3 regions of the Streptomyces sp. NPDC088707 genome follow, and region 1 is predicted to be linked to each of the others. Evidence: riboswitches for the same ligand, from Rfam matches in the RefSeq annotation. Region 1 holds a riboswitch; each other region holds the start of a gene.
The links. Region 1 has a riboswitch for cobalamin ahead of ACIP84_RS09665 (energy-coupling factor ABC transporter permease). Riboswitches for the same ligand answer to the same signal wherever they lie in the genome.
Positions count from the first base shown of each region.

Region 2: linked by a shared signal. The riboswitch ahead of metE (5-methyltetrahydropteroyltriglutamate--homocysteine S-methyltransferase) and the one ahead of ACIP84_RS09665 (energy-coupling factor ABC transporter permease) in region 1 are both predicted to bind cobalamin.
Region 3: linked by a shared signal. The riboswitch ahead of cobN (cobaltochelatase subunit CobN) and the one ahead of ACIP84_RS09665 (energy-coupling factor ABC transporter permease) in region 1 are both predicted to bind cobalamin.

Region 1 is NZ_JBIVLV010000002.1:515,252-519,576, reverse strand. It holds gene dhaK (dihydroxyacetone kinase subunit DhaK) at 39-1,031, shown strand; gene dhaL (dihydroxyacetone kinase subunit DhaL) at 1,058-1,693, shown strand; gene ACIP84_RS09670 (PTS-dependent dihydroxyacetone kinase phosphotransferase subunit DhaM) at 1,690-2,187, shown strand; cobalamin riboswitch at 2,333-2,568, shown strand; gene ACIP84_RS09665 (energy-coupling factor ABC transporter permease) at 2,597-3,295, shown strand; gene ACIP84_RS09660 (energy-coupling factor ABC transporter substrate-binding protein) at 3,292-3,726, shown strand; gene cbiQ (cobalt ECF transporter T component CbiQ) at 3,733-4,325, shown strand, end outside.
Region 2 is NZ_JBIVLV010000002.1:337,236-341,560, forward strand. It holds gene ACIP84_RS08955 (antibiotic biosynthesis monooxygenase) at 1-56, opposite strand, end outside; gene metE (5-methyltetrahydropteroyltriglutamate--homocysteine S-methyltransferase) at 392-2,710, opposite strand; cobalamin riboswitch at 2,873-3,101, opposite strand; gene ACIP84_RS08965 (UBP-type zinc finger domain-containing protein) at 3,211-3,564, opposite strand; gene ACIP84_RS08970 (ATP-binding protein) at 3,561-4,325, opposite strand, start outside.
Region 3 is NZ_JBIVLV010000003.1:277,774-282,098, reverse strand. It holds gene ACIP84_RS12055 (cobalamin biosynthesis protein CobG) at 1-1,237, opposite strand, end outside; cobalamin riboswitch at 1,494-1,652, shown strand; gene cobN (cobaltochelatase subunit CobN) at 1,688-4,325, shown strand, end outside.

The DNA of each region.
Region 1 (4,325 bases):
GGCCACAACCCTTCCGCTGGAGTCCTAAGGAGACACCCATGAGGATGCTGATCAACGTCCCCGAGACCGTCGTCGCAGACGCGCTGCGCGGGATGGCCGCCGCTCATCCCGAGCTCACCGTCGACGTGGAGCGGCGGGTCGTGGTGCGGCGGGACGCGCCCGTGGCCGGGAAGGTCGCGCTGGTGTCCGGCGGCGGCTCCGGGCACGAACCGTTGCACGGGGGCTTCGTGGGGCCCGGGATGCTGGCGGCGGCCTGTCCCGGGGAGGTGTTCACCTCACCGGTCCCCGATCAGATGGTGCGGGCCGCGGCCGCCGTCGACAGTGGCGCCGGGGTGTTGTTCGTCGTCAAGAACTACACCGGTGACGTGCTGAACTTCGAGATGGCCGCGGAGCTCGCCGAGGACGAGGGCATCCAGGTCGCCAAGGTCCTGGTCGACGACGACGTCGCCGTCACGGACAGCCTCTACACGGCCGGCCGGCGCGGGACCGGCGGCACGCTCTTCGTCGAGAAGATCGCGGGCGCCGCCGCCGAGGAGGGCGCACCCCTGGAGCGGGTGGAGGCGATCGCCCGCCGGGTCAACGAGCGCTGCCGTTCCTTCGGCGTCGCCCTGAGCGCGTGCACGACGCCCGCCAAGGGCAGCCCCACCTTCGACCTCCCCGAGGGGGAACTGGAGTTGGGCATCGGCATCCACGGCGAACCGGGACGCGAGCGGCGTCCGATGATGACCTCCCGCGAGATCGCGGACTTCGCCGTCGACGCCGTCGTGGAGGACCTCCGCCCGTCCGGTCCCGTCATCGCCCTGGTGAACGGGATGGGCGCCACCCCGCTCCTCGAGCTGTACGGGTTCAACGCCGAGGTGCAGCGCGTCCTGGGCGAGCGGAGTGTGCCGGTGGCCAGGACCCTCGTCGGGAACTACGTGACCTCGCTCGACATGGCCGGCTGTTCCGTGACCCTGTGCGAGGTTGACGAGGAGCTCCTGCGCCTCTGGGACGCGCCCGTGGAGACGCCCGCGCTGCGCTGGGGCCGGTGAGACGAGCGAGGGAAGAGGAGACCGACATGACGCAGACCTTCGACGCCGACTTCCTCGTGCGCTGGCTGGCCGCCGTGGCCGAGGCCGTCGACCGGGAGGCGGACCGGCTCACCGAACTCGACTCGGCCATCGGCGACGCCGACCACGGCGCCAATCTCAGGCGCGGCTTCGCCGCCGTGACCGAGACCCTGGCCAAGGACCCGCCGGCAACGCCCGGCGCGGTGCTCACCGCCGCCGGGCGGCATCTGATCTCCACCGTGGGCGGCGCTTCGGGGCCGCTGTACGGCACGCTGCTCCGCCGTACCGGCAAGACGCTCGGCGACGACGAGCGTGTCACCCGCGAGCAGTTGGCGGAGGCGCTCGGCTCCGGCGTGGCCGCCGTGTCCCAGCTGGGCGGCGCGCAGGTGGGCGACAAGACGATGCTCGACGCGCTCGTGCCGGCCGTGGAGGGGCTGCGGGACTCGTTCGGCGCGGCTCGCGCGGCGGCCGAGGAGGGCGCGCTCGCGACCGTACCCCTGCGGGCGCGCAAGGGCAGGGCCAGCTATCTGGGCGAGCGGTCGGTGGGGCACCAGGATCCCGGGGCCACGTCCTCGGCGCTGCTGTTCGCCGCGCTCGACGAGATCGCCCGTACGGAGACCGCGGACGCCGAGGAGACGTCATGAGCAGGGGGAACGGGACCGGCCCGGATGCGGTCGAACCCGGCACCGCCGGTTCCGGTTCCGGCGCCGGATCGGGTGGCGGTGCCGGTGCCGGTTCGGGTGCCGTCGGCATCGTGCTCGTCTCGCACAGCGCCGCCGTCGCGACCGCCGTGGCCGAGCTGGCCCGGGGGCTCGCGGGCGGCGGTGACCTCGCCCCGATCCGTCCGGCCGGCGGGACTCCCGACGGTGGTCTCGGAACGAGTTCCGAGCTGATCTTGGAAGCGGCGAAGGCCGTCGACCGGGGCGCCGGTGTGGCGGTCCTCGTCGATCTGGGAAGCGCGGTGCTCACCGTGAAGGCCCTCCTCGCCGAGGGCGACGAACTGCCCGAGGGTGCCCGGCTCGTCGACGCGCCGTTCGTCGAGGGCACGGTCGCCGCCCTGGTCACGGCGAGCGCCGGCGGGGACCTCGACGCCGTGGCGGCGGCCGCGTCGGAGGCGTACGCCTACCGCAAGGAGTGAGGGCGCGGGACGCTCCTCGCGGCGCTCACGGCGGCGGTCGTCGTGGCGCCCGGTGCCCTCGCGGCCCTCGTGCGCCACGGCAGGAACAGCCAGGCGGCGGGAATCCGGGGGATCCACGGCCCCGCCCACGGGACCCGGCAAGCGCCCACATTGTGATGTACCTGGTCAACGCACTAATGTCGCAGGGCCTTGGTGTACGGGAAACCGGTGCAGTACCGGTGCGGCCCTCGCCACTGTGATCGGGAGGTCCGGCTCCACCCCCGCGGGAAACGCCCTCGGGGAAGCCACTGGACCACGTCGGGAGACCGTCGTGGTGTGGGAAGGCGGAGTCGGGCGGAATGACCGTCAGCCAGGAGACCGGCCAGGGTGCGTTGTCCATCCACGAGGTGCTGGAGAGGGTCTCCCAACCATGCATATAGCCGAGGGGTATCTGCCCCCTGTGCACGCGGCCGCCTGGGGCGTCGCGTCCGCGCCGTTCGTCGTCCACGGGGTCCGCGCGCTGACCCGCGAGGTGCGGTCGAATCCTGAGTCCACCCTGTTGCTCGGCGCCGCCGGCGCCTTCACGTTCGTCCTGTCGGCACTCAAGTTGCCCTCGGTGACCGGTAGCTGCTCGCACCCGACCGGTACAGGTCTGGGCGCCATCCTGTTCCGGCCGCCGATCATGGCGGTCCTGGGGACGATCACCCTGCTCTTCCAGGCCCTGCTGCTCGCCCACGGCGGCCTGACCACGCTCGGCGCGAACGTCTTCTCGATGGCGATCGTCGGACCCTGGGCCGGGTACGGGGCCTTCGTTCTGCTGCGCCGGTTCGGCGCGCCGCTGATGGTCGCCGTCTTCTTCGGCGCGTTCGTCGCCGACCTGTCCACGTACTGCGTGACCAGCGTCCAGCTGGCGCTCGCCTTCCCCGACCCGGGCAGCGGCATCCCCGGCGCACTCGCCAAGTTCGGCGGGATCTTCGCCGTCACGCAGATTCCGCTCGCGGTCAGCGAGGGCCTGCTGACCGTGCTCGTGATGCGCCTGCTCACCCAGTCCAGCAAGGGCGACCTGGTCCGGCTCGGTGTCCTCGCCGGACGCACGTCGGAGCGCCGCGAGGAGGCGACCGCGCGATGAGCCGGAACACGAAGATCAACGCCCTGCTGCTGCTCGTCGTCGCGGCGCTCGCGGTCCTGCCGCTCGCGCTGGGGCTCGGGGACCACAAGGAGGAACCCTTCGCGGGGGCCGACGCGGAGGCCGAGACGGCGATCTCGGAACTCCAGCCCGACTACGAGCCGTGGTTCAGCCCGCTCTACGAGCCGCCCTCCGGTGAGATCGAGTCGGCGCTGTTCGCCCTGCAGGCGGCCCTCGGCGCCGGTGTCCTGGCGTACTACTTCGGCCTGCGGCGTGGCCGCCGACAGGGGGCGGCGCGGGCGGAGACGGCCGGGCCGGCCGATACCGACGCCGATGCCGATGCCGATGCCTCGACTGCGGTCCCGACCGCGAGCGCGACCGCGGACCACGCGGGCGGCTCCGGTGGCGGGTCCGTCGGCGGGCCGGGCGCGTAGCCGCCGATGCTGCCGATCGACGCGGCGGCGCACAGCAGTCGCTGGCGCCGCCGCCATCCCGCCGAGAAGGCGCTTCTCGGCTTCGGTCTCACCCTGTGCGCGGTCGGTCTGCCGCCGTGGCCGGGCGCGGTGCTCGTCGCGGCGGCCACGCTCACGGTGCTGCTCGGTCCGGCCGGTGTGCCGGGCCGGGCGCTGTGGCGCGCGTTCCGGATCCCGCTCGGGTTCTGTGTCACGGGCGCGATTCCGCTGCTCTTCGAGGTGGGCAGCGCCCGGGGGCTCGTGGCCCTCGCGCCGGACGGTCCGACGCACGCGGGCGAGTTGCTGCTGCGGACCGCCTCAGCCTCGCTCGGGGTGCTGCTCTTCGCGTTCACGACGCCGGTGTCCGACGTCCTGCCCCGGCTGGTAGGGGCCGGGGTGCCGGCGCCGGTGGTGGACGTGGCGCTGGTGATGTACCGGATCATCTTCCTGCTGCTCGACGCGATGTCCAAGATCCGGCAGGCGCAGGCGGCCCGGCTCGGGCACACCACGCGGGCCGCGACCTGGCGTTCCCTCGCGGGCCTCGGTGCGACCACCTTCGTCCGGGCCTTCGACCGGGCGCA
Region 2 (4,325 bases), 180 kb from region 1:
GTCACCTCGCCCGTGTCGGCGGGGACGGTGGCGTGCTCAAGGCTGATCGCGGTCATGGGAACTCCATCTGATCTCACCGCGCCCGGCCGTACTCTACGCGTGGACCGCCGGGGGTGACGCTCGGCACCCTCCGCGGGGGACCGTGGAGAGCGCTCCAGGCGCGTACGCCGTGACCGGCGACGTCAGTCGCTCCCGGGCTTGACCGGGCCGTGCGCCCAGGCGTGAGATCGCCTCCCCGCGCGCTGTTCGGGCCCGGCGTCAGGGCACCGTTCGTCATGGCAGTCGACCCTGCCGGCGCACGACCCTCCCCGACTCGCCGCGCCGGGGGGACCTCGGCCCCGGCCCCGGGCCCGGGCCGGGCGCCGTCGGCGTCCGGCCCGGGCCCACGGGATCAGGAGCTCCCGGAGGCCAGTTCGGCGCGCACCTCACGGGCGGCCGCGACCAGGTTCTCCAGGGAGGCGCGGGTCTCGCGCCAGCCACGGGTCTTCAGACCGCAGTCGGGGTTGACCCACAGACGCTCGGCGGGGATGGCCTCAAGTCCCTTGCGCAGCAGGGCGGCGGCTTCCCCGACGCTGGGGACGCGCGGGGAGTGGATGTCCCAGACGCCGGGGCCGGCCTCGCGCGGGTAGCCGTGCGCGGCGAGTTCGTCGGCGACCTGCATGTGGGAGCGGGCCGCCTCCAGGCTGACGACGTCGGCGTCGAGGTCGTCGATGGCCCGGACGATGTCGCCGAACTCGGCGTAGCACATGTGGGTGTGGATCTGGGTGTCCGGCCGCACGCCGCCGGTGGCGAGGCGGAAGGACCCGGTCGCCCAGGCCAGGTAGGCGGCGTGCTCGGCGGCTCGCAGCGGCAGCGTCTCGCGCAGCGCCGGTTCGTCGACCTGGATCACCGAGGTCCCGGCCGCTTCCAGGTCGGTCACCTCGTCGCGCAGGGCGAGGGCCACCTGCCGCGCGGTCTCCCCGAGCGGCTGGTCGTCCCGTACGAAGGACCAGGCGAGCATGGTCACCGGACCGGTCAGCATGCCCTTGACCGGCTTCGAGGTCTGCGCCTGGGCGTACGTCGTCCAGCGCACGGTCATCGGTTCGGGGCGGGAGATGTCCCCGGCCAGGACCGGGGGCCGGACGTAGCGGGTGCCGTACGACTGGACCCAGCCGTGCTCGGTGGCGAGGTAGCCGGTGAGCTGCTCGGCGAAGTACTGCACCATGTCGTTGCGCTCGGGCTCGCCGTGCACCAGGACGTCGATCCCCGTCTTCTCCTGGAAGGAGAGGACCTCGCGGATCTCGTCCTTGATCCGCTCCTCGTAGCCTGCGGCGTCGATCCGGCCGGCCCGCAGGTCGGCCCGTGCGACGCGCAGCTCGCTCGTCTGCGGGAACGAGCCGATGGTCGTCGTCGGCAGCAGCGGAAGGCCGAGCTGGGCCCGCTGGGCCACGCTCCGCACCGCGTACGACTGCGAGCGCCGCCCGTCGGCGTCGGTGACGGCGGCGGCACGGGCCCGTACGGCGGGGTCCCGGGTGAGGGCGGACCCGGAACGGGACGCCAGGTCGGCCCGGTTCGCGGCGAGTTCGGCCGCGATGGCGTCCGTACCCAGGGCGAGCCCGCGCGCCAGGACGGCGATCTCCGCGGTCTTCTGCCGGGCGAAGGCGAGCCAGCGGGCGATCTGCGGATCGATGCCCCGCTCGGCGGCGGCGTCGAGCGGCACGTGCAGGAGGGAGCAGGAGGCGGCGACGTCCACCCGGTCGGCGAGCCCGAGGAGCGTACCGAGGGTTCCGAGGGACTTGCGGTAGTCGTCGATCCAGACGTTGCGTCCATTGACGACGCCCGCCACCAGGCGCTTGCCGGGCAGCCCGCCGACGCCGGCGAGGTCCTCCAGGTTGGCGGCGCCCGATTCCGTGAAGTCGAGGGCGAGCCCTTCGACCGGTGCCTTGGCCAGCACGCCCAGGGCGTCCCCGAGCCGCCCGAAGTAGGAGGCGACGAGCAGCTGGGGACGGTCGGTGGCGCCGCCCAGCGCTCGGTAGGCACGGGCGGCGGCGTCGAGCTCGGCCGGGGTCCGGTCCTGGACCAGCGCCGGCTCGTCCAGCTGCACCCACTCGGCTCCGGCGGCGCGGAGATCGGCGAGCACCTCCGCGTACACCGGCAGCAGCCGGTCCAGCAGGGTCAGCGGCTCGAAGTCCGGGGCCACGCCCCGCGCGGGCTTGGCGAGCAGCAGGTAGGTGACGGGGCCCACGAGCACCGGGCGGGCGGCATGGCCGAGCGCGAGGGCCTCCTTCAGTTCGGCGACCTGCTTGCCGGAGTCGGCGGTGAAGACGGTGTCGGGCCCGAGCTCGGGCACCAGGTAGTGGTAGTTGGTGTCGAACCACTTGGTCATCTCCAGCGGCGCGACGTCCTCGGTGCCGCGGGCCATCGCGAAGTACCCGTCGAGCGCGTCCGCCTCGACGGCCGCACGGTGCCGGTCGGGGATCGCGCCGACCATCACGCTGGTGTCCAGGACGTGGTCGTAGGACGAGAAGTCACCGGTCGGCACCTCGTGGAGGCCGGCCTCGGTCAGCTCCCGCCAGTTCGACCTGCGCAGCTCGGCCGCGGTCTCCCGGAGCGTGCCGGCGTCGACACGGCCCTTCCAGTACCCCTCGACGGCCTTCTTCAGTTCACGGTTCTCCCCCTGGCGGGGGTACCCGTACACGGTGGCTCGTGCTGGCGCGGGCTTCGGTGTCACGGAACTCTCCTTCGCGAGATGTGTCCTGAGCGCCCCGGAGACGGGACGCGGACGCGAAGGAACGGACAGACCGGCGGACCACGACGCGGAAGTGCCGCACGTGCCGCTCGATATGCGCGCCGACCCGCCCACGAGGTCACCGGGATCTCCGCACGCGGAATCGTCCGCGCGCGGGCAACGGGCAGGTCTTCGGACTCGCGGGCACGCTCTCCGGATGCGACCGGAGGGCACCTACTGGCCGTCGCTTCCCAGGACCGTTGTCCGGTCCCAGTGCGTATGACGGCGGTCGTTCCCGCTCACCGCTGCGGGGCAGTCCCGGATTCCCACCGGGTTCCCTCTTACGACGCATCCCGCCTGGCGGACGGGGCGAACCAGCTGCACGGCCACCTTAGGCGGACGAACGCCCACCGCACACCCCTGACCGCATCGCGGAACGCGAAGGCCACACTTCGGCCACCACCGGGTCGGCCGGCGCGCGGACGGACGGGGGCCGGCGGCCCTCAGCGGTGGAGGTGCCGCTGCCAGTCCTGCGGGACGCGGCCGGCCGGTCCGGGGGCCGGCTGGTCGGCGGGGTGGCCGTCCGGCGGGGCGAGTGCGGGTCCCGCGTCGTACAGGTCGTCGGTGGCGTAGTTCCAGAACCAGCTCTCGCCCGGCTCGAAGCTCTGGACGAGGGGATGCCCGGTGGACTTCCAGTGCGCGGTGGCGTGCTGGGCGGGGGAGGAGTCGCAGCAGCCGATGTGGCCGCACTGGGCGCAGCGCCGCAGATGGAACCACCAGCCGCCCACCGAGTCGCAGTCCCCGCAGCCCGGCCCGCTGGGCGGAACGCTCGGGTCGATTCCCTCGATCTCGGTCATGCCTGCTCCTCGGGTGTGTCGGGTGTGTCGGTGGTGACGCCGGTGCGGGCGGGGGAGTCGGATCCGGTCTCCGCCCCGGGATCCGGCTCGGACTCCGCCGCGGGGGCGGTCAGCGGCAGCAGTACCTGGAACCGGGTGTCGCCCGGTACGGACTCGACCTGAAGGCTTCCGTGGTGCTTGCTCACCACGATCCGCCAGGAGATGTCGAGGCCGAGCCCTGTGCCCTCGCCGACCGGCTTTGTCGTGAAGAAGGGGTCGAAGATGCGGCTGCGGATCTCCTCGGGGACGCCGGGGCCCGTGTCGCGGAACTCCACGAGCAGCCGGTCGCCCTCCCGGGCCGTACGGACCGTCAGGGTGCCGTCGCCGCCGTCGCTCCCGATCGCGGACACCGCGTTGTCGATGAGGTTGGTCCACACCTGGTTCAGCTCCGCCGGGTAGGCGGGCACCTCGGGGAGGGAGCGGTCGTAGTCCTTGACGACGCGCACCCGGTCGCCGATCTTGCCGGACAGCATCAGGAGCGTGCTGTCGAGGAGCTCGTGGACGTCGACCTCGCGGTGCGGGGCGCGGTCGAGCTGGGCGTACTGCTTGGCGGCGTCCACCAGATGGGAGATGCGGTTGGTGGAGTCGTCGATCTCGTCCATCAACAGCTCTGTCTCGACGGTGTAGTTGAGCCAGCCGACGGCCCCCGGCAGCACGTCGTCGGCCACCGTCGCCGCCACCTGCTCCAGCCAGTCCGTGTCCAGACCGGCCTGGACGAAGGT
Region 3 (4,325 bases), on a different contig from region 1:
GCAGGGCGGTACGGGGGGTGGGGACGCCGTCCACCAGGTAGTCGCCGCCGGCGGTGGCGAGGACGTCGGTCCAGGCGCCGTGCGGGTGACCGCAGCGACGCTCGCACCCGGAGAAGTGCACGGGGAGGACGGGGGCGGCGGTCGTGCTGCTGCTGACGGGGCCGGGGTGGCCGGGGCGCCCCGGGTGTCCCGGGTGTCCGGGGACGGCGTCGGCGCGGACGTCGGCGAGGGACTTCGCGCAGCCGGGCCGCCCGGTGCAGGCGGTGACACCGGCCCAGGGGGAGTCGGGACGGGTGATGAGCCCGGCCGCGTCGAGGGCGGGCAGCCGGTCGGCGCCGACCCCGGCCACGACGACCCCGCGCCAGGGTGTGAGCCGGACCTCCTCGGCGGGGAGCAGGGCCCGGAGCTGGGCGGCGGTGAGCCGGCCGAGCGGGGCGAGCACGGAGAGGGCGGCGGGCCCGAGGACGCCGGGGGAGAGGGGACGGCCCCGGGGGAGTTCCGGCGCGGGCACGGGCCGGGCCGTCACCCCCGATTCCAGCGGGTCCACCGGGTACGCCTCGGGGAGTTCCCGGACCCGCCAGGCCCCGGTTCCGGCCTTCCGCGCGGCGGCCAGGAACCCGCCCGCCACCGCGAGGGCCGCGGTGGGCGCGTCGGAGCTCGCGAGCCGGACGGCTCGCCCGCCGACGTGCAGCTCCGCCTCTCCGCCTCCCACTGCGACCAAGGTCACATCCCCGCCGAGCCCGGCGACATCGCCGCGTCCGTCGTCGAGGACGAAGAGGAACCGGCCGGAAAGGGCCGCCGCCCAGGGCGCGGAACGCAGGAGGGTGTCCAGCTCGCGGACCCACAACTGCACGTCGGCGGCGCCGAGTCCGTCGAGGCCCGAGGCCGGGGAGGCGACGATGTTGCGGACGCGTTCGTGGGTGGGGGAGGGCAGCAGGCCCGCCGCGTCGAGGAGTGCCGCCAGCTCGGCCCCGCAGTCGTCGGCGAGGCCGCGCAGCTCGGCGTTGCCGCGCGAGGTGATGCTGAGCCGTCCGTCGCCCAGGGTCTCCGCTGCGTCCGCCAGCGTCTCGACCTGACGGGACGTCAAACGGCCTCCGGGCAGGCGGAGTCGGGCGAGACGGCCGTCGTCGGCGGAGTGCAGGCGCAGCGCCCCGGGGCACGCGTCGCCACGGTCCCGTATGCGAGGTTCGCCCGGGTCGGGCGTCGGGGGCGGGGTGGGCGGCATGGCGGCGAGCATACCGACGGGTCGCCGGGCGGCCACCGGGCGCGATCCGGCCGCCACGGGGCCCTCCCTTCGGCCGTGGGCCGGCCGGCGCGGTGGGCGGCGGAGGCCGGAGCCCGGTCCGGCCGCGGTCGGAACGGGGGCTCCGTCCGCACGGTGAACGGCAGCGTGAACCGCACGGTGATCCGCGGTGTGAACCGCACGGTGGACCGCAGCGTGATCCGCAGTGTGATCCGGCCGACTCCGCCACCCGACCCGGCCCGTCGACCGCACGATCTACTATGCAGACGGCATGGGGTCCCAGGACCCCGGGGAGGAAGCCCGGTGAGAATCCGGCGCGGTCCCGCCACTGTGAGCCGGCCCGGGCTGTGCGTCTGCACGCCCCCGGGACGGTGAGTCAGGAACTCCCGCCGTCCATACGACCACCCGGGGCGCGGACAACCCCGAGGAAGGCCTGCGCTCGCCATGCTTCTGCTGCTGTCGCACTCCGACACCGACCTGCTCAGCGCCCGCGCGGCCGGCGGCCCGGTGGAGTACCGCTTCGCCAACCCCGCCCGTCTCCCCCTGGCCGAGCTGAACGGCCTCCTGGCCGAGGCCGAGCTCGTCGTCGTACGGCTCCTCGGCGGCCTCCGTTCCTGGGAGGAGGGCCTCGACGCGGTGCGCGCGGCCGGAAAGCCGGTGGTCGTCCTCAGCGGTGAACAGGCCCCCGACGCCCAGCTGATGGAGGCGTCCACCGTCCCCGTCGGCGTCGCCACCGAGGCGCACGCCTACCTGGCCCACGGCGGCCCGGCGAACCTGGAGCAGCTGGCCCGCTTCCTCTCCGACACCGTCCTGCTCACCGGGCACGGCTTCGAGTCCCCCGCGGCCGCCCCCACCTGGGGCCCCCTGGAGCGCGCCGCCCGCACGACGACCGGCCCGACCGTCGCCGTGCTCTACTACCGCGCCCACCACATGAGCGGGAACACCGCCTTCGTCGACGCGCTCTGCGAGGCTGTCGAGGACGCCGGCGCCCAGGCCCTCCCCCTGTACGTCGCCTCCCTGCGCGCCCCCGAGCCGGAGCTGCTCGACCGGCTCCGCACCGCCGACGCGATCGTCACCACCGTCCTCGCGGCGGGCGGCACCAAGCCCGCCGAGGCGCAGGCCGGCGGCGACGAGGAGGCCTGGGACGCGGGCGCGCTGGCCGCGCTCGACGTGCCGATCCTGCAGGCCCTCTGCCTGACCGGTTCGCGCGCCGCCTGGGAGGAGAACGACGAGGGTCTCTCCCCGCTGGACGCCGCGAGCCAGGTCGCCGTCCCCGAGTTCGACGGCCGGCTCATCACCGTGCCGTTCTCCTTCAAGGAGATCGACGAGGACGGGCTGCCCGCGTACGTCGCCGACACCGAGCGCGCCGCCCGCGTCGCCGGGATCGCCGTACGGCACGCCCGCCTCCGGCACATCCCGAACGCCGAGAAGAGGCTGGCGCTCGTCCTCTCCGCGTACCCGACGAAGCACTCCCGCATCGGCAACGCCGTCGGCCTCGACACCCCCGCCTCCGCCGTCTCGCTGCTGCGCCGCCTCCGCGCGGAGGGGTACGACTTCGGGCCCGTCGAGGAGCTGCCCGGCCTGGTCTCCGGCGACGGCGACGAGCTGATCTACGCCCTCATCGAGGCCGGCGGCCACGACCAGGACTGGCTGACGGAGGAGCAGCTCGCCAAGAACCCGGTCCGCATCCCGGCCGCCGACTACAAGCGCTGGTACGCGACCCTCCCGGAGGAGCTGCGGACCCACGTCGAGGAGCACTGGGGCCCGGCGCCCGGCGAGATGTTCCTGGACCGGTCGCGCAACCCCGAGGGGGACATCGTCCTCGCGGCCCTCCGCCGAGGGAACCTGCTGATCCTCATCCAGCCGCCGCGTGGCTTCGGCGAGAACCCGATCGCGATCTACCACGACCCCGATCTCCCGCCGTCCCACCACTACCTGGCCGCCTACCGCTGGATCGCCGCCCGCGCCGAGGACGGCGGCTTCGGTGCCGACGCCATGGTGCACCTGGGCAAGCACGGCAACCTGGAGTGGCTGCCCGGCAAGAACGCCGGCCTGTCTGCCGCCTGCGGCCCCGACGCGGCCCTCGGCGACATCCCGCTGATCTACCCGTTCCTGGTCAACGACCCGGGCGAGGGCACCCAGGCCAAGCGCCGTGTGCACGCCACGCTCGTCGACCACCTGGTGCCGCCGATGGCCCGCGCCGACTCGTACGGCGACATCGCGCGCCTGGAGCAGCTGCTCGACGAGTACGCGCAGATCTCCTCCATGGACCCGGCGAAGCTGCCCGCGATCCGCGCCCAGATCTGGACGCTGATCCAGGCCGCCAAGCTCGACCACGACCTGGGTCTGGAGCAGCGTCCCGAGGACGACGGCTTCGACGACTTCCTGCTGCACGTCGACGGCTGGCTGTGCGAGGTCAAGGACGCCCAGATCCGCGACGGTCTGCACGTCCTCGGCGGCGCCCCGGAGGGCGAGGCCCGGGTCAACCTGGTCCTCTCCATCCTGCGCGCCCGCCAGATCTGGGGCGGCACGCAGGCGCTGCCCGGTCTGCGCGAGGCCCTCGGCCTCGACGAGTCGGCCGCGACCCGCACCACCGCCGACGAGGCGGAGGCGAAGGCCCGCGAGCTGGTCGAGGCGATGGAGGCGGCGGACTGGTCCGTGGACGCGGTCCCGGCGGTCGCCGCCGCGTACGGTGCCGAGGTGCACGCCGTGCTCCGCTTCGCCTGCGAGCAGGTCGTGCCGCGGCTGGCCGCCACCACCGACGAGCTCAGCCACGCCGTGCACGCCCTGAACGGCGGCTTCGTCCCGGCCGGCCCGTCGGGTTCGCCGCTGCGCGGCCTGGTCAACGTCCTGCCGACCGGACGGAACTTCTACTCGGTCGACCCGAAGGCCGTGCCGTCCCGGCTCGCCTGGGAGACCGGTCAGGCGCTCGCCGACTCGCTCCTGGAGCGCTACCGCACCGACAACGGCGAGTGGCCGACGTCCGTGGGCCTCTCCCTGTGGGGCACCAGCGCGATGCGCACCGCCGGCGACGACGTCGCCGAGGCCCTCGCCCTGCTGGGCGTCCGCCCGCTGTGGGACG